3 regions of the Pseudoduganella lutea genome follow, and region 1 is predicted to be linked to each of the others. Evidence: predicted binding sites of a transcription regulator. Region 1 holds the regulator's gene; each other region holds the start of a gene.
What was found. Region 1 encodes FNR, which switches genes on or off when oxygen is low (the NO sensors DNR and NnrR bind a similar motif). Its sites were predicted from a motif close to TTGATNNNNATCAA; they were not measured.
Positions count from the first base shown of each region.

Region 2: EWM63_RS19990 (universal stress protein) is a predicted target of FNR. The motif match lies at 2,663-2,676, and genes of this name have one in related genera.
Region 3: EWM63_RS16365 (KamA family radical SAM protein) is a predicted target of FNR. The motif match lies at 1,792-1,805, and genes of this name have one in related genera.

Region 1 covers NZ_CP035913.1:3,152,649-3,157,435, reverse strand. The annotation lists gene ccoP (cytochrome-c oxidase, cbb3-type subunit III) at 1-283, shown strand, start outside; gene ccoG (cytochrome c oxidase accessory protein CcoG) at 287-1,660, shown strand; gene EWM63_RS13300 (FixH family protein) at 1,672-2,178, shown strand; gene fnr (fumarate/nitrate reduction transcriptional regulator Fnr) at 2,274-3,032, opposite strand; gene EWM63_RS13290 (response regulator) at 3,183-4,787, shown strand, end outside.
Region 2 covers NZ_CP035913.1:4,700,107-4,704,893, reverse strand. The annotation lists gene EWM63_RS20000 (chemotaxis protein CheA) at 1-1,625, opposite strand, end outside; gene EWM63_RS19995 (protein phosphatase CheZ) at 1,625-2,467, opposite strand; gene EWM63_RS19990 (universal stress protein) at 2,808-3,275, shown strand; gene EWM63_RS19985 (response regulator) at 3,409-4,053, shown strand; gene EWM63_RS19980 (Crp/Fnr family transcriptional regulator) at 4,421-4,787, shown strand, end outside.
Region 3 covers NZ_CP035913.1:3,849,518-3,854,304, reverse strand. The annotation lists gene EWM63_RS16370 (MFS transporter) at 1-399, opposite strand, end outside; gene EWM63_RS16365 (KamA family radical SAM protein) at 402-1,787, opposite strand; gene EWM63_RS16360 (cache domain-containing protein) at 1,980-2,444, shown strand; gene EWM63_RS16355 (methyl-accepting chemotaxis protein) at 2,541-4,226, shown strand; gene EWM63_RS16350 (DNA-3-methyladenine glycosylase) at 4,274-4,787, opposite strand, start outside.

The DNA of each region.
Region 1 (4,787 bases):
TTCCGGCAGCCGCGCGGCCGATCCGATCAAGAGCGTGTTCGGCAAGGGCAAGTTCGCCGCCTGCATGGCCTGCCATGGCGCCGGCGGCACCGGCAACCCCGCGCTCGGCGCGCCGAACCTGGCGGACAAGACCTGGCTGTACGGCGGCAGCGCCGAGACGATCATGGACACCATCCGCAAGGGCCGCGACAACACGATGCCGGCCTTCGGCGACTTCCTCGGCGAAGGCAAGGCGCACGTGCTGGCCGCCTACGTGTGGGGCCTGTCCAACCCGACGGAGTAAGCCATGAATGCTCCGGCCCCCGAACAGGTCATCCGCATGTACGAGAAGCGCCAGCCGATCCATCCGCGCGAAACGGATGGCCGCTTCGCGCGCCTGCGCTGGCTGTGCCTGTGGCTCACGCAGCTGGCCTACTACGCCACGCCATGGCTCACGTGGAACGGCCGCCAGGCCGTGCTGTTCGACCTGGGTACACGCAAGTTCTACCTGTTCGGCCTGGTGCTGTGGCCGCAGGATTTCATCTACCTGGCGGCGCTGCTGGTCATCTGCGCATGGGGGCTGTTCCTCGTGACGGCCGTGGCGGGCCGCGTGTGGTGCGGCTTCGCCTGCCCGCAAACGGTGTACACGTCGATCTTCCTGTGGATCGAGCGCAGGATCGAGGGATCGCGCGCGGCGCGCATCGCGCTGGACCGGCAAGGCCCGTCGCTGCGCAAGTCCGGCAAGCGCACCGCCAAGCATCTCGCCTGGGGTGCCGTGGCGCTGTGGACGGGTTTCACCTTTGTCGGCTACTTCACGCCGGTGCGCGAACTGGGTACCGGCGTGGCCACGCTGTCGCTGGGGCCGTGGGAATGGTTCTGGGTGCTGTTCTACGGCTTCGCCACATACGGCAACGCCGGCTGGCTGCGCGAACAGGTGTGCAAGTACATGTGCCCCTACGCCCGTTTCCAGAGCGCGATGTTCGATCGCGATACCTTGATCATCACCTATGACATGCGGCGCGGCGAACCGCGTGGAAAAAAATCCACGAACGGGGCCTGCATCGACTGCACGATGTGCGTGCAGGTGTGCCCGACCGGCATCGACATCCGCGACGGGCTGCAATACGAATGCATCGGCTGCGCAGCCTGTGTGGATGCCTGCGACGGCGTGATGGACAGGACGGGCCAGCCGCGCGGCCTGATTCGCTACAGCACGGACCGCGCCATGGCGTCGAACCTGCCGGCGGCGCAGCTGCGGCAACGCGCATTGCGCCCGCGCGTGCTGGTCTATTGCGCCGCGCTGCTGGTGGCGTGCTTCGCCACCGGCTTCGCACTGTCCACGCGCATCCCCCTCAAGGTGGACGTGATCCGCGACCGTGGCTCGATGGGCCGCGAAGTCGACGGCGGCGCGATCGAGAACGTGTACCGGCTGCAGGTGATGAACACGGCCGAACAGCCGCGCCGCTACCGTATCGCGGTCGCCGGCCTGCCCGGCCTGGCGCTGGCCAGCGGCGGCGTCGTCGCGCTGGCTGCCACCGAAACACGTGCCATTCCGGTGCGGGTGCAGGCACCCCATGGCGCGGGCCATGCCGGTTCCAACGACATCGCATTCACGGTGACGGCGCTGGGCGACGCGCACCTCGCCGTGACAGAGCGCGCGGTGTTCATCGTGCCGCGCTGAAGGAGACAGGCATGCAGACGATTTCCGCCACGCCGTGGTACCGCGAACGGTGGCCCTGGCTGCTGATGGCCGGCCCGGCCATCGTGCTGGTCGCCGGCTTCGGCACGGCCTGGCTGGCCTTCGCGCAGCCGGATGCGCTGGTGGTCGGCGACTACTACAAGCGCGGCAAGGCGATCAACCAGGACTTGCGGCGCGACCGCGCCGCCGCCACGCTGGGTGCCGCCGTCACGCTGCGCTACGATGCCGCGCACGGCGTGCTGCAGGGCCGACTGTCGGCCGCCGTGCCCTTGCACGGTGCTCTGCAGGTGCACCTGGCCCACGCCACGCAGCCGGAAAAGGACTTGCGGCTGCTGGTGCGCCCCGACGACAAGGGCGACTTCGCCGTGTCCCTGCCGCTGCTCGAGCGCAGCCGCTGGACCGTGCTGGTGGAAGATGACAAGCGGACGTGGCGCCTGGAGGGCCAATGGCTATGGCCAGCGCAGCGGACAGCCTCGCTGGCGTCAGGGCAAAACCGGTGACAGACACCGGTATTTTTGAAATATTTCCTGAAAACCGGTGTCTGTCACCGGTTTTTCTGGAACATTTCCTGGAAGCGCTGGCAGGCCGCTGGCAGTCAGGCGCAGGTTTCGGTGCCCGCCGTGATGGCTTTCAGCCGCGGCAGGTCGAGCACCTCGATCTCGCGGTTCGCCACCTTCAGCAAGCCCTGCTTCTTGAACTTGTTCAGCAGGCGGCTGATGCTCTCGATCGTGAGGCCCAGGTAGTTGCCGATATCCTCGCGCGACATGCGCAGGTGGAACGCGGTGCCCGAGTACCCGCGCGCTTCGTAACGCGAAGCCAGGTTGACGAGGAAGGCGGCAAAGCGCTGCGTGGCCTGCATATTGCCCAGCAATAGCATCACGCTTTGCTCGCGCGTGATTTCCTGGCTCATCATGCGATGGAAGTGGCGCAGCAGGGTCGGCATGTCGACCAGCAGCTGTTCCAGGCTGGCGAACGGGATTTCGCACACTTCGCTGTCTTCCAGCGCCTGCGCGCTGCAGTAGTGGCGGTCGGTACTGATCGCGTCCATGCCCAGCAGTTCACCGCCCATCTGGAAACCCGTCACCTGTTCCTCGCCATGGGCATTGATCTGGTAGGTCTTGAAATGGCCGAGCCGGATCGCGTACAGGCGCGTAAACGGGTCGCCGATGCGGAACAGGTTCTCGCCCTTCTGCAGCCTGCGACGCCGGCCGATGATCTCGTCGAGCTTGTCCATGTCACCCACTTCCAGCCCCATCGGCAGGCATAGCTGGTGCATGCTGCAGGTGGCGCAGCGCGCCTTCAGGATGTCGATCGTTGCGCCGGGCAGGGTCAGGGAGGGAAGCTCGTGCATCATGGTCATGGTCCGGTTACGGTGCCTCACAGTGTACTTGATAGCACTTGCCAACACGACGCCGGGAAACTTGCCTGCAGCGTGCCCTTCCGCACAGTGTGCAAGTGACCCGGCGGCGCATAGTGGCCCGACAACATCGTGGCGGGAGGAGACATGCGACCGCTTGGTATCAAGGCGAAAGTCGCGCTGGCGACGACCATCACGTCGATCGTGATGATCGCGCTGGTCACCGTGCTGCAGGCCCAGCGCATGCAGAAGGATTTCTCGCGCGTGCTGTTTGCCCAGCAGGACGCGCTGATCGCCCGTACCGCACTGGAACTCGATGAACGCATGGCGCTGCTGCGCGACATCGTTGCCGAATCGGCCCGCTGGCAGCCGCGCGAGATCTGCAATGACCCGCCGGCCCTGCGCGCCCACTACGACTACCGCGCCGTGCTTCGCCTGTTCGACGACATCCTCGTCGTCAGTCCCGCCGGCACCATCGTGGCGGACGTGCCGGCGCTGCCGGGCCGCCCCGGCGTCAGCGTGGTGGAGCGCGCCTACTTCCAGCGCGTGATGCGGGAAAAGGCGCCGCTGATTGCCGAACCGGTGATCGGCAAGGCGAACAGGCAGCCCGTCGTGCAGATCGTCGCGCCCGTGCTCAGCGAGGAAGGCGACGTGGCCTGCGTGCTGATCGGCGTGCTGCGGCTGTACAAGGACAACCTGCTGGGCCACCTGCGCACGGCCAAGGTGGGCCGCACCGGCTATTACTACATCGTCACCGGCTACGAACCGTCGGTCTACGTGGTGCACCCCGATCCGGCCCGCCTGCTGCAGCCACGCGATCCGGGCGGTTTTTCCGCCACCCTGCTGGCCCTGCGCGAAGGCTTCGAGGGCACCACGGTCAGTGCCGACGGCAGCGGCGTGCGCTCGCTGCTCAGCTACAAGCGGCTGAAGACGGTGCCGTGGATCCTGGTCGCCAACCTGCCCGCCGAGGAAGCCTTCGAACCGTTCAAAGACTTGCTGACACGGCTGGCGTTATGGGGCTCGCTGGCCTCGCTCGTCACCGCCGCCGTCATCACCTGGGTCATGTTGCGGCTGATGTCGCCGCTGATGCGCCTGCGTGACGCGATCGGCGCCCTGCGGGGCGACCCGCGGCACTTCACGCCGCTGCCGGTCACGTCGCGCGACGAGGTCGGCGAGCTGACCGGTGCATTCAACGCCCTGATGCGCGAGCGCGAGGCGGCCGACGACCATGCGCGCGAGCTGATGGAGGAGCTGGAAATGCGCGCCGCCGAGCTGGAACGGGCGCGCGACCGGGCCGAGGCGGCGAACCGCGCCAAGAGCGACTTCGTGGCCAACATGAGCCATGAAATCCGCACGCCGATGAATGCCGTGCTGGGCATGGCGCAACTGCTGCAGAACACCGACCTCGCGCCGCAGCAGCGCAAGTACCTGCACATGATCCGCACCGCCGGCGATTCGCTGCTGGGCATCCTGAACGACGTGCTGGATTTCTCCAAGATCGAGGCGCAGCGCATGGAACTGTCGCCCGTCGAGTTCGACCTGGACGAATCGATGAGCACCCTGGCCACGACCATGACGATGAATGCGGGCGACAAGGAACTGGAACTGGCCATCGTCGTCGATGCCGAGGTACCCCGGCTGCTGCATGGCGACGCGCTGCGGTTGCAGCAGGTGCTGGTGAACCTGGCCGGCAACGCGATCAAGTTCACCGCCCAGGGCGAGGTCGTGGTCGAGGTCAAGGTCGAAGAGCAG
Region 2 (4,787 bases), 1.5 Mb from region 1:
CCCACTTCGTTGAACGTTTCCGGCAGTTCCACCACGCGCTCGACGACGGCCATCGGCAGCGCCAGCAGCGCGCCGGAGGTCGATACCAGCATCGTCGGCACGATCGACAGCTCGATCGGCAGGCGGATCGCGAACTTGGTGCCCTTGCCCAGCGCCGATTCGATGTGGATCGCGCCACGGTTCTTCTCGACGGCGGTCTTCACCACGTCCATGCCCACGCCGCGGCCGGAAACGGACGATGCCACTTCCTTCGTCGAGAAGCCCGGCAGGAATACCAGCTGGTACGACTCGTCGTCCGTCATGTTCGCGGTCGGCGAGATCAGCCCCTTCTCGCCGGCCTTGCGGCGCAGCGCTGCCGGGTCCATGCCCTTGCCGTCGTCCTGCAGCACGATCATCACACTGTTGGCTTCCTGCCACGCTTTCAGCAGGATCGTTGCCTTCGGGTTCTTGCCGGCGGCAATACGGGCGTCCGGGCCTTCCACGCCGTGGTCGAGCGCGTTGCGCAGCATGTGCACGAGCGGATCGTACAGGCTGTCGACGACGACGCGGTCCACTTCCGTTTCCGCGCCTTCGATGACCAGTTCGACTTCCTTGCCCAGGTCTTTCGCCAGTTCGCGCACCAGGCGCGGGAATTTCTGGAACAGCCTGCCGACCGGTTGCATGCGGGTTGCCAGCGTGGCGCGCTGCAGTTCCGTCGAATAGCGCGACGCCCGTTCCAGCGTTTCGGTCAGGGCCGACATCAGCGTGGCGGCCTGGCCTTCGAACTTGAACTGCTGCAGGCGCTCCAGCAGCACGGCGGCCTGGTTGGCGGCCTGCACGGATTCGCCGGCCACTTCCAGCAGCGCGTCGAGCTTGACCGCGTCGATACGGATGCTTTCCTCTTTCGCGGGCGCGGCATGGGCAGCCTTGGCTTCGTCGCGGCGCTCGACACCATCCCATTTCTTCCCGGACGCATCGACGGACGGTGCGGCAACGGGCGCCGGGGCGGCCGGCGCTTCGGCGGCAGGCGCCACGGGAGCGCTGACGGCAGCGCTGGCGGGAGGAGCAACCGGTGCGGCGGCAGGTGCCCCGGCGGGCCGCGCATACGTTCCCGGCGGCACGACCGCCTCGTACATCGATTCCCAGTCCAGGCCATCGGCCGACGGCGCACGCGGTGCCGTCGCGGCTGGCGCGGCGGGTGCCGGCGGCGCCACGGGGGCCGGTGCCGGCGCGGCCTTCGCCGCCGGCTTGGCCGAGCTTTCCTTGCCATTGATGGCGTCCGTCAGGATCGCTTCCAGGTCGGCCGGCATCGGCCCGAGGCTATCCGGCGCGGCGCCGTTGTTCAGTTCCGCCAGCTGGTCGGCCACGAAGCCGGACGCCTGGAGCGCCGCCTCGATCGACAGCGGCGTGACGGGCGCGACACCGGTGCGCAGCGCATCGAACAGGTTTTCCGTCAGGTGACAGGCCGACACGAGCGCACCGAGATTCATGAAGCCCGCCCCACCCTTGATGGTGTGGAACGAACGGAACACGGCGTTCAGCGTTTCCTTGTTCTGCGGATCGCGTTCGAGATGCAGCAGGTGCTCCTCGACATTGACCGCCAGGTCCATCGCCTCGACGACGAACTCCTTGAGCATATCGTCCATCAGAACCCCAGGTCGGCAAGCAGGTCGTCCACATTGTCCTGGTTCAGCGCCACGGACGGGGCCGACGGCCCACTCATCAGCGACACTTCCAGGGCCTCTTTCTGCGCAATGAGCTCGCGCTTGTCAGGCGGCGCATTGTCCTTCAGCAGCTGGGCCAGTTCCGACTCGACCGTCTTGGTGATGATCACCACCTTCTTGATCAACTGGCCGGTGATATCCTGGAAATCCTGCGCCATCATGATTTCAAGCAGGCGCGCCTTCTCGGCTTCGGTGGCTTCGGACACGGCTTGCGCAAATGCGCGCGAGTCGCCGGCCAGCGTCTTGAATTCTTCAATGCTGAGCTTGCCGTCGAACAGCGCGGCCCAGCGGTCTTCCATTTCCTTGGACTTCTTCGACAGCACGTCCTGTGCGGGCATGCCATCGTCGAGCGTGTTCAACACCTTGTTGGCAGCCTGTTCGGTCAGCGAGGCCACGTATTCCAGGCGGTCCTGTGCGTCCACGATCTGGCTCGAGGCCTCCGTCAGCGCCTTGTCGTAGCCAAGTTCGCGCAGCGAGTCGTGCAACAGGCGAACGATGCCGCCCAGGCGTTCGAACATGGTGCCATCCTGCTGGCCTTCCTCGCCGGCCGGCGCGTCGGCTGCCTGCACGGCAGCGGCAGCTGGAGCCGATGGCGCAGGCGCGGGAGCGGTACGGGTCGAGGCGATCTCGTCGAACAGGCTTTCCAGGTCGTCACCGGCAGCAGCGGCCGGCGCGGGTGCGGGCGCCGGCGCCGGGGAGGCGGTGGCACGCTGCGCGGACACTTCCTCGAATAATGCGTCGAAATCATCAGCGGCGTCGGTCATATCCCTGCTTCTCCATAATCAAAAAATGCTTTCGTATCAACTGCCTAAGGGTCTTGAGTGATGACGCTCGGCAATATTCACGCACTTCCGCGAGTGTAGCAGGGGGTCGTCCGCTTGTTCAATCCCGGTCCGGTCAATCCCGCGCGGCAACAGCAAAAGGCGGCTTTTCTGTTGTATTTGGGTCGCCGGCTCGCTTTGATGTTTATCAAGTACAAACATGGCATTCGGGCCAAGTTCGTGCCAATTTCATCTCACTATTGAGAAAGATCAAGTCTTTACATCCAGACAAGAGCGCGATTCGCGACTACAATGGGGGCGCGCATGTATTCGAGGAGCTGACATGTACCGGAAAATTCTGATCACTACCGATGGTTCCGCGGTCTCCCGTATGACCGCCTGCGCCGGCGTGTCGTTTGCCCAGCAACTCGGTGCCGAGGTCCTCGCCCTGTTTGTTGCACCCGAATACCAGTACCCGATTTATGTCGAGATCATTCCGCCAAGCTACCCCAGCGAAGAAGAATACCGCGCCGCCATGGCGCGCGCTGGCCGCGACCACGTGCAATCGATCGTCGCATCGTGCGACAAGAAAGGCGTGCGGTGCGAAAGCATGACAGCCTTTGCCGAAAGCGCGGCCCTGAAAATCGTCGAAATCGCCGCGCAAAAAGGCTGCGACCTGATCTTCATCGGCTCCCACGGCCGTAGCGGCTGGGGCCAGCTGTTGCTGGGGAGTGTCACCAACAAGGTCTTGTCGCATTCAAAGATCCCGGTGCTCGTGCACCGGCTGCTGCAAGAACCCCTGCCCGAATAGGTCTTGCACAAGTCTCGCAACAATCGCCGTCGCCGCATCGAACCTTTGCTCGATATCGCACATTCTGCTCCCGCATGGTTCCAGACCGCGCCACCGGGATGACAGGCAACACCGGAGTGTCACCAAACCACCCATGATCAGAATAGTCATCGCAGACGACCACACCATCATGCGCGAAGGACTCAAGCGCATCCTCGACGGTGCCCCCGATATCGACATCGTCGGCGAAGCCGTCGACGGCTTCGAGGTATTGCGCCATGTGCGTCAGGGCGGCTTCGACCTGCTGCTGCTCGACTTGTCGATGCCGGGGCGCAGTGGCGTCGACCTGATCCGCCAGATCCGCAGCGAAGCCCCGAAGCTGAACGTGCTGATCCTCACCATGCACGAAGAGGAACAATACGCCGTGCGCGCCATCCGCGCCGGCGCCCAGGGCTACCTGACCAAGGAGAGTGCCGGCACGCAGCTGGTCGGCGCCATCCACAAGGTGGCCTCGGGCCGGCCATATATCAGCACCGAAGTCGCCGAGCAGCTGGCACTCAATATCATGATGCCGAATGAAAGCCTGCTGCACAAACAACTGTCGGACCGCGAATTCGAGGTATTCTCCTTACTCGTTTCCGGCAAGTCGATTACTGAAATCGCCAATAGCCTGCACCTCTCGGTAAAAACCGTCAGTACCCATAAAACGCGCATCATGCAAAAAATGGGAATGAGCTCACTGTCGGAAATGGTTCAATACGCAGTGGCGCATAAACTACTGTCGCCGTTCAAATCCTGACCCGCCGCGCCTGCCTGCGGGCCCTCCCCCTCTCTATGAAGCACCGTCTCGGCCAGTAGGAGTATTCCTACAGTTTGGCGCTGGCTCCTACGAGCACATTCAGCGCTTGCCGATATCCATCCCTCCCCCCGTTGGCATACTGAAACCATTCCAAAGCGAGTTGCCGCAAATCCACTTGGATTGACCGCAACAGCAAAAAAATACCGGTAGTTCAAAACCGGGTTCAAAACCAGGAATTGTTTCAGTTTTAGCTTCAAACATTCGCTTTTAAATCCGAACATACATGACCTGAAATCAGGAGATAAGCATGCTCCCCACGCAAATGTCCGAAACCCGAGTCGCCTCCCCGGCTGCCCAATCCCCCGCCATGGAAGCGGGCCGCCAGCGCCAGGGCCGTCTCTGGTCGAACCTGAAGGAAGTCTGCGACCTCCTGCATATTCCCGCGGCCTGCTCCGTCAACGCCGAGGAATTACTGTTCCAGCACGTACAGTTCAAGACCGGCCAGCGCATCCATACGATCGGCCAGCCGTTCGACACGCTGTATATCGTCAACTCCGGCTTCCTGAAAACCGTCCTGATCGACGAATTCGGCAACGAGCAGGTGCTGAGCTTCCCGATGAAAGGCGACATGCTGGGCGTCGATGGCATCCACAGCCGCCATTACTCGTCCGAGGCGGTCGCCCTGTCCGACTGCGACCTGATCCTGCTGCCGTTCAAGAAGCTGACCGCGCTGG
Region 3 (4,787 bases), 700 kb from region 1:
GCGCGCGGCCAGCATCTGGGCGAAGTCGCTGCTGAACGCAAAGGCCATCGTGCCCACGGCCGCCAGCAGCAGCATGGGGAACTGCACCAGGCGCGGGCCGAAACGGTCCAGCGCGATGCCGACCGGCAGCTGGGCCACCGCGAAGGCCAGGAAGTAGGCGCTGGTGAGCACGCCCAGGTCGCCCGGCGTCAGCGCCGCCGCTTCGACCAGCTGCGGCGCCAGCACCGCGTTCACCGTGCGCAGCAGGCATGACAGGTAATGCCCCAGCGCGAATGGCAGGAACACAAGGCACAGCAAGGCCGGTCCGGACAACCGGCCCGGCACGCGCAACCCGCCGCCCGACAGCAGGGATGGCGCGGCGACAGGCGCGGATCCAGGCGCGGGCGCGGGCGGCTTCATCGTCAGGCGGCGTTGCCGCGCGATGCGTAATCGCGCGCGCTGGCGATCGGGATCACCTTGCGTTCCTTCGGTGCGTGGCTGTCCTCATCGGTCTCGAAGAAGAATTTTTCCTTGCCGAAGGCGGGCTTCAGGTGATCAAGCCACGTGGCTTTCTCATCGTACTTTGCAAAGAACGGCTTCCTTACCCAGTCCGGATTGCGGGCCTGCAGGAACTGCAGCGCGAACAGCTTCTCGCCGTTGATCGTGACCACGCCATCGATGGCGACCTTGCCGGGGAATGCGCTCATCGACGGGCCGCGCACCGTGCGCGCCAGGCCGGACACCATCTGGTAAGCCTGCTGGAAGATCTCGTGCGCGCGCGCCAGCGGCAGCTGGAAGTATTCGCTCGGGCCCGTGTCACGCTCGACGAACATGTAGTACGGGATCGCGCCCAGGCGCACGCCGGTGCGCCACAGTTCGGCCCAGCTGTGCGGGTCCTCGTTGATGTGGCGGATCAGCGGCCCTTGCATGCGCAGGGTGGCGCCCGTGCCGACGATGCGCTTGACGGCCTTCTGCGCGATGTCCTGGCGCAGTTCGACCGCGTGGTTGTAGTGGCCCATGATCGCCAGGTTCTTGCCGCTTGCGACCACCTTCTCGAACAGCCGCAGCAGGTCGTCCGCATCCTTGTCGGTCACGAAGCGCTGTGGCCAGTAGGCGACGGACTTCGTGCCGATGCGGATGTTCTGGATATGGGCCATGTCGGGGCCCAGCAACGGTTCGATGAATTCTGCCAGCGAGCGGGTATTCATGACCATCGGGTCGCCGCCGGTGATCAGCACGTCCGTCACTTCCTCGTGCGATTTCAGGTACGACACGAGCTCCGTGGTTTCGCGGGCATCGAACTTCATGTCATCCATGCCCACGAACTGCGGCCAGCGGAAGCAGAACGTGCAATAGGCGTGGCACGTCTGGCCGGCGCTGGGGAAGAACAGCACCGTTTCCTTGTACTTGTGCTGCAGGCCCTTGAGCACGTGGTCGTTCACGCGCGGCACGTTGTGCGTCATCTGGCCGGCCGGGTGCGGGTTCATGCGCATGCGGATCTTGTGCACGAGGGCGGCAATGGCCGCGTCGTCGTGTTTCACCATCACCAGGTCGCGCAACTGGCGGTACTCGTCGACCGGCAGCATGTCGCGGTGCGGGAACACCAGGCGGTAGATGGGATCGTCCGGCACGTTACGCCAGTCGATCAGGTTCTCGAGCACGTATTCATTGGTGCGGAACGGCAGTACGTGGGAGACCACCTGCACGGCTTCCTGCTGGTCCGGCGGCAGCCATTGCCACTGGCGCGCCTGGCGAATGCTCTGGCGGGTGTAGGGCTTGAATTTTTGCGGGGCGAGGTCGTTGGTCATTTGGTTGCTCCTGATCAAAGGAAACGAAGGGGTCAGCACATCGTAGACATGCGCCAACAGGGCGTGTTGCCATATCTCAATATCCCTGTGGAAATTTTTCGTCGTGATTCTTGACACCTTGCGCTAGCGCAATTTCTTCCAGGCAGCGTCGGCACACAATGGTTTGACCTTGACCAACCATTGGAGTCCACCATGAAACAAATATTGATTCGAAGCATGGCATGCCTTGCCTTTGCCACGGTCGGTGCGGCCGCGTTCGCCAATCCGGAACCGACCGAGAAAGACGCAATCGCCATGGCCGAGCGGGGTGCCGCCTTCATGAAGGCGAACGGCAAGGAAGCGCTGATGAAGAAGCTGGCCGCGAAGGATCCGGAATTCGTGCAAGGCGAGCTGTATGTGGACATGCGCGACATCAAGACAGGCATCGTGCTCGCCCACCCGATCAATCCGTCGATCGTGGGCAAGAACCTGACGGACGTGCCCGATGCCGGCGGCAAGGTGTACCGGCGCGAGATCATCGAACTGGCCGCCAGGCAGGGCAAGGGCTGGGTCGACTACATGTACAAGAACCCGGTCAGCGGCAAGATCGAGCCGAAGACCACCTACATCCTGCGCGTCGGCGACGTCGTGCTGGAAGCCGGCATCTACAAGAATTAACAGCGCGAACCAGGCGCTTGAACCAGCGGCACGCCGCCGCGCGTCGCCCACCATCCAGTCGTACAAACCATTCATTTATCCCTGGCGGGAGTTGTCATGCTGAACAAATTACGTATCGGTCCCAAACTGTTGCTGGCACCCAGCATCGTGTTGATCCTGCTGGTGGCCATCACCGCCTGCGCGTGGGTCGGCATGGTGCGGCAGAACGCATCGATGGAAAACCTCGTGCAGGTGCGCGCCGCCCGGCTGAAGGCCGCGGCCGACATTGCCGGCGAGGCCAAGTACGCCCATGCCAACATCTACCAGCTGCTGGCATGGGTCAACGGCAGCTTTGCGCGCAACCGGCTCGATGAGCTGACCGACCGCATCCACGCGCGCCACCGCGGCATCGAACAGCAACTGGTGCAACTGGCGCGCGTGTCGGATCCGGAAGAACGCCAGCTGGTCGACGCGTCCAGCCAGGCGCTGATCGCCTACCGCAAGGGCGTGCTGGAAACCATCGAGATGGCGCAGATGGACCAGTCGATCGCCACCAATGCGATGCAGCAGGCCGAGCGCCAGTTCGTGCAGCTGGAAGGCGAATTGCAGCGGCTGGCCGCACTGGAAAAATCACTGTCGGAAACGGCCCACGCCGCGGCCAAGGCCGAGTTCCGCCAGCTGGGGATCGCGATGGCGGCCCTGTGCGTGCTGTCGGTGGCGCTGTCGCTGCTGGTATCGATGCTGGTGCGCGCGGCGCTGCTGCGCGACATCCGCTCGATCGCCGACGTGGTGCGCAGCCTGGCCGCCGGCCGGCTGACGTCGGCCAGGCCGAACGCCGGCCGCGAGGAGATCGCGGAAACGGCCCGTGTGCTGGACCAGAGCATCGCCAACCTGAACCAGACGCTGCGCACGATCCGCGGCGCGGTGCAGTCGATCGACACGGCATCGCATGAAATCGCCGTCGGCAACTTCGACCTGTCCAGCCGTACCGAGCTCCAGGCCGGCTCGCTGGAAGAAACGGCCAGCGCCATGGCCACCCTCACCAAGGCCGTGCGGCACAACGCCGACAGCGCCCGCGAAGCGTGCCAGCTTGCGGCCACCGCCACCGCGATGGCGGAAAAAGGCGGCGCCGCCGTCGCCCAGGCGGTGACGACGATGGAATCGATCCGTGCCAGTTCGCGCAAGATCGTGGAAATCACCGGCGTGATCGACAGCATCTCGTTCCAGACTAATATCCTCGCGCTGAACGCGGCCGTCGAAGCGGCGCGCGCCGGCGAACAGGGCCGCGGCTTCGCCGTGGTGGCCGGCGAGGTGCGCGTGCTGGCGGCGCGCTCGGCCGCCGCCGCGAAGGAAATCAAGGAACTGATCGCCGCATCCGTCTCCACGATCGACAATGGCGCGGCATCGGTCAGCCTGGCCGGCAGCAGCATGGGCGACATCGTCTCCTCGGTGCAGCAGGTCAACCACATCATCGGCCGCATCAGTGCCGCCAGTGCCGAACAGGCGCAAGGCATCTCGGAAGTGAACCAGGCGGTGGGCCAGATCGACGACGTCACACAGCAGAATGCCGCCCTCGTCGAAGAGGCCGCGGCGGCGGCGGAAAGCCTGCAGGAGCAAGCCGTGAACCTGTCGCGCGCGGTCGCCGTGTTCGAACTGGATGCAGCCATCGACGGGTCGGCCCACCTGGGCCGGGCGGCCGAGGAACTGGCGCTGGCCGAGCGCCGCGCGCAGGGCAGCCCGATGCGCGGGTTGCGGCTGGAACCGCCGGCACCCGGCGGCACCCGCCGCGAACGCCGTGGCTGACCGGCGACGGCGCCCCGGGCACGAACGCCGCCCGGTCGAGGCCGCGCTCAGCGGAACGGCTTGCTCAGGTAAGGCGACCGGGCCACGCCGAAACGCCATGGCGTGTCCATGGCCTTCGAGATGCCGATGCGGGGGCCGGCCACCACCGGCAATTCCATTGCCACGGCGTCGCGCGGCAACAGGTGGAACGGTGGCAGCGCCAGCGGCTTGCCGTTGTGCTCGCGCGTGATGCCCAGCGCCTGGCACACGCGGCCCGGGCCGGACGCCAGCAGCCGCGGGTCCTGGAGCCCGCGGCGCACGGCCATCCGCTCCAGGCCGTGCAATGGTTCGATCGCGCGGATCAGCACACCGGCACCGTGGCCTTCTTCGCGGCACACGAAGTTCAGGCACCAGTGGATGCCATACGAGCGGTACACATAGGCATGCGCGGGCGGGCCGAACATGGCGGCGTTGCGCTCGGTGGGACCGTTATAGGTATGCGAAGCGGGGTCTTCGCGGTCGTAGGCTTCGGTTTCGACGATGCGACCACCCACGCCATCGACCAGCACCGTCACCCCGATC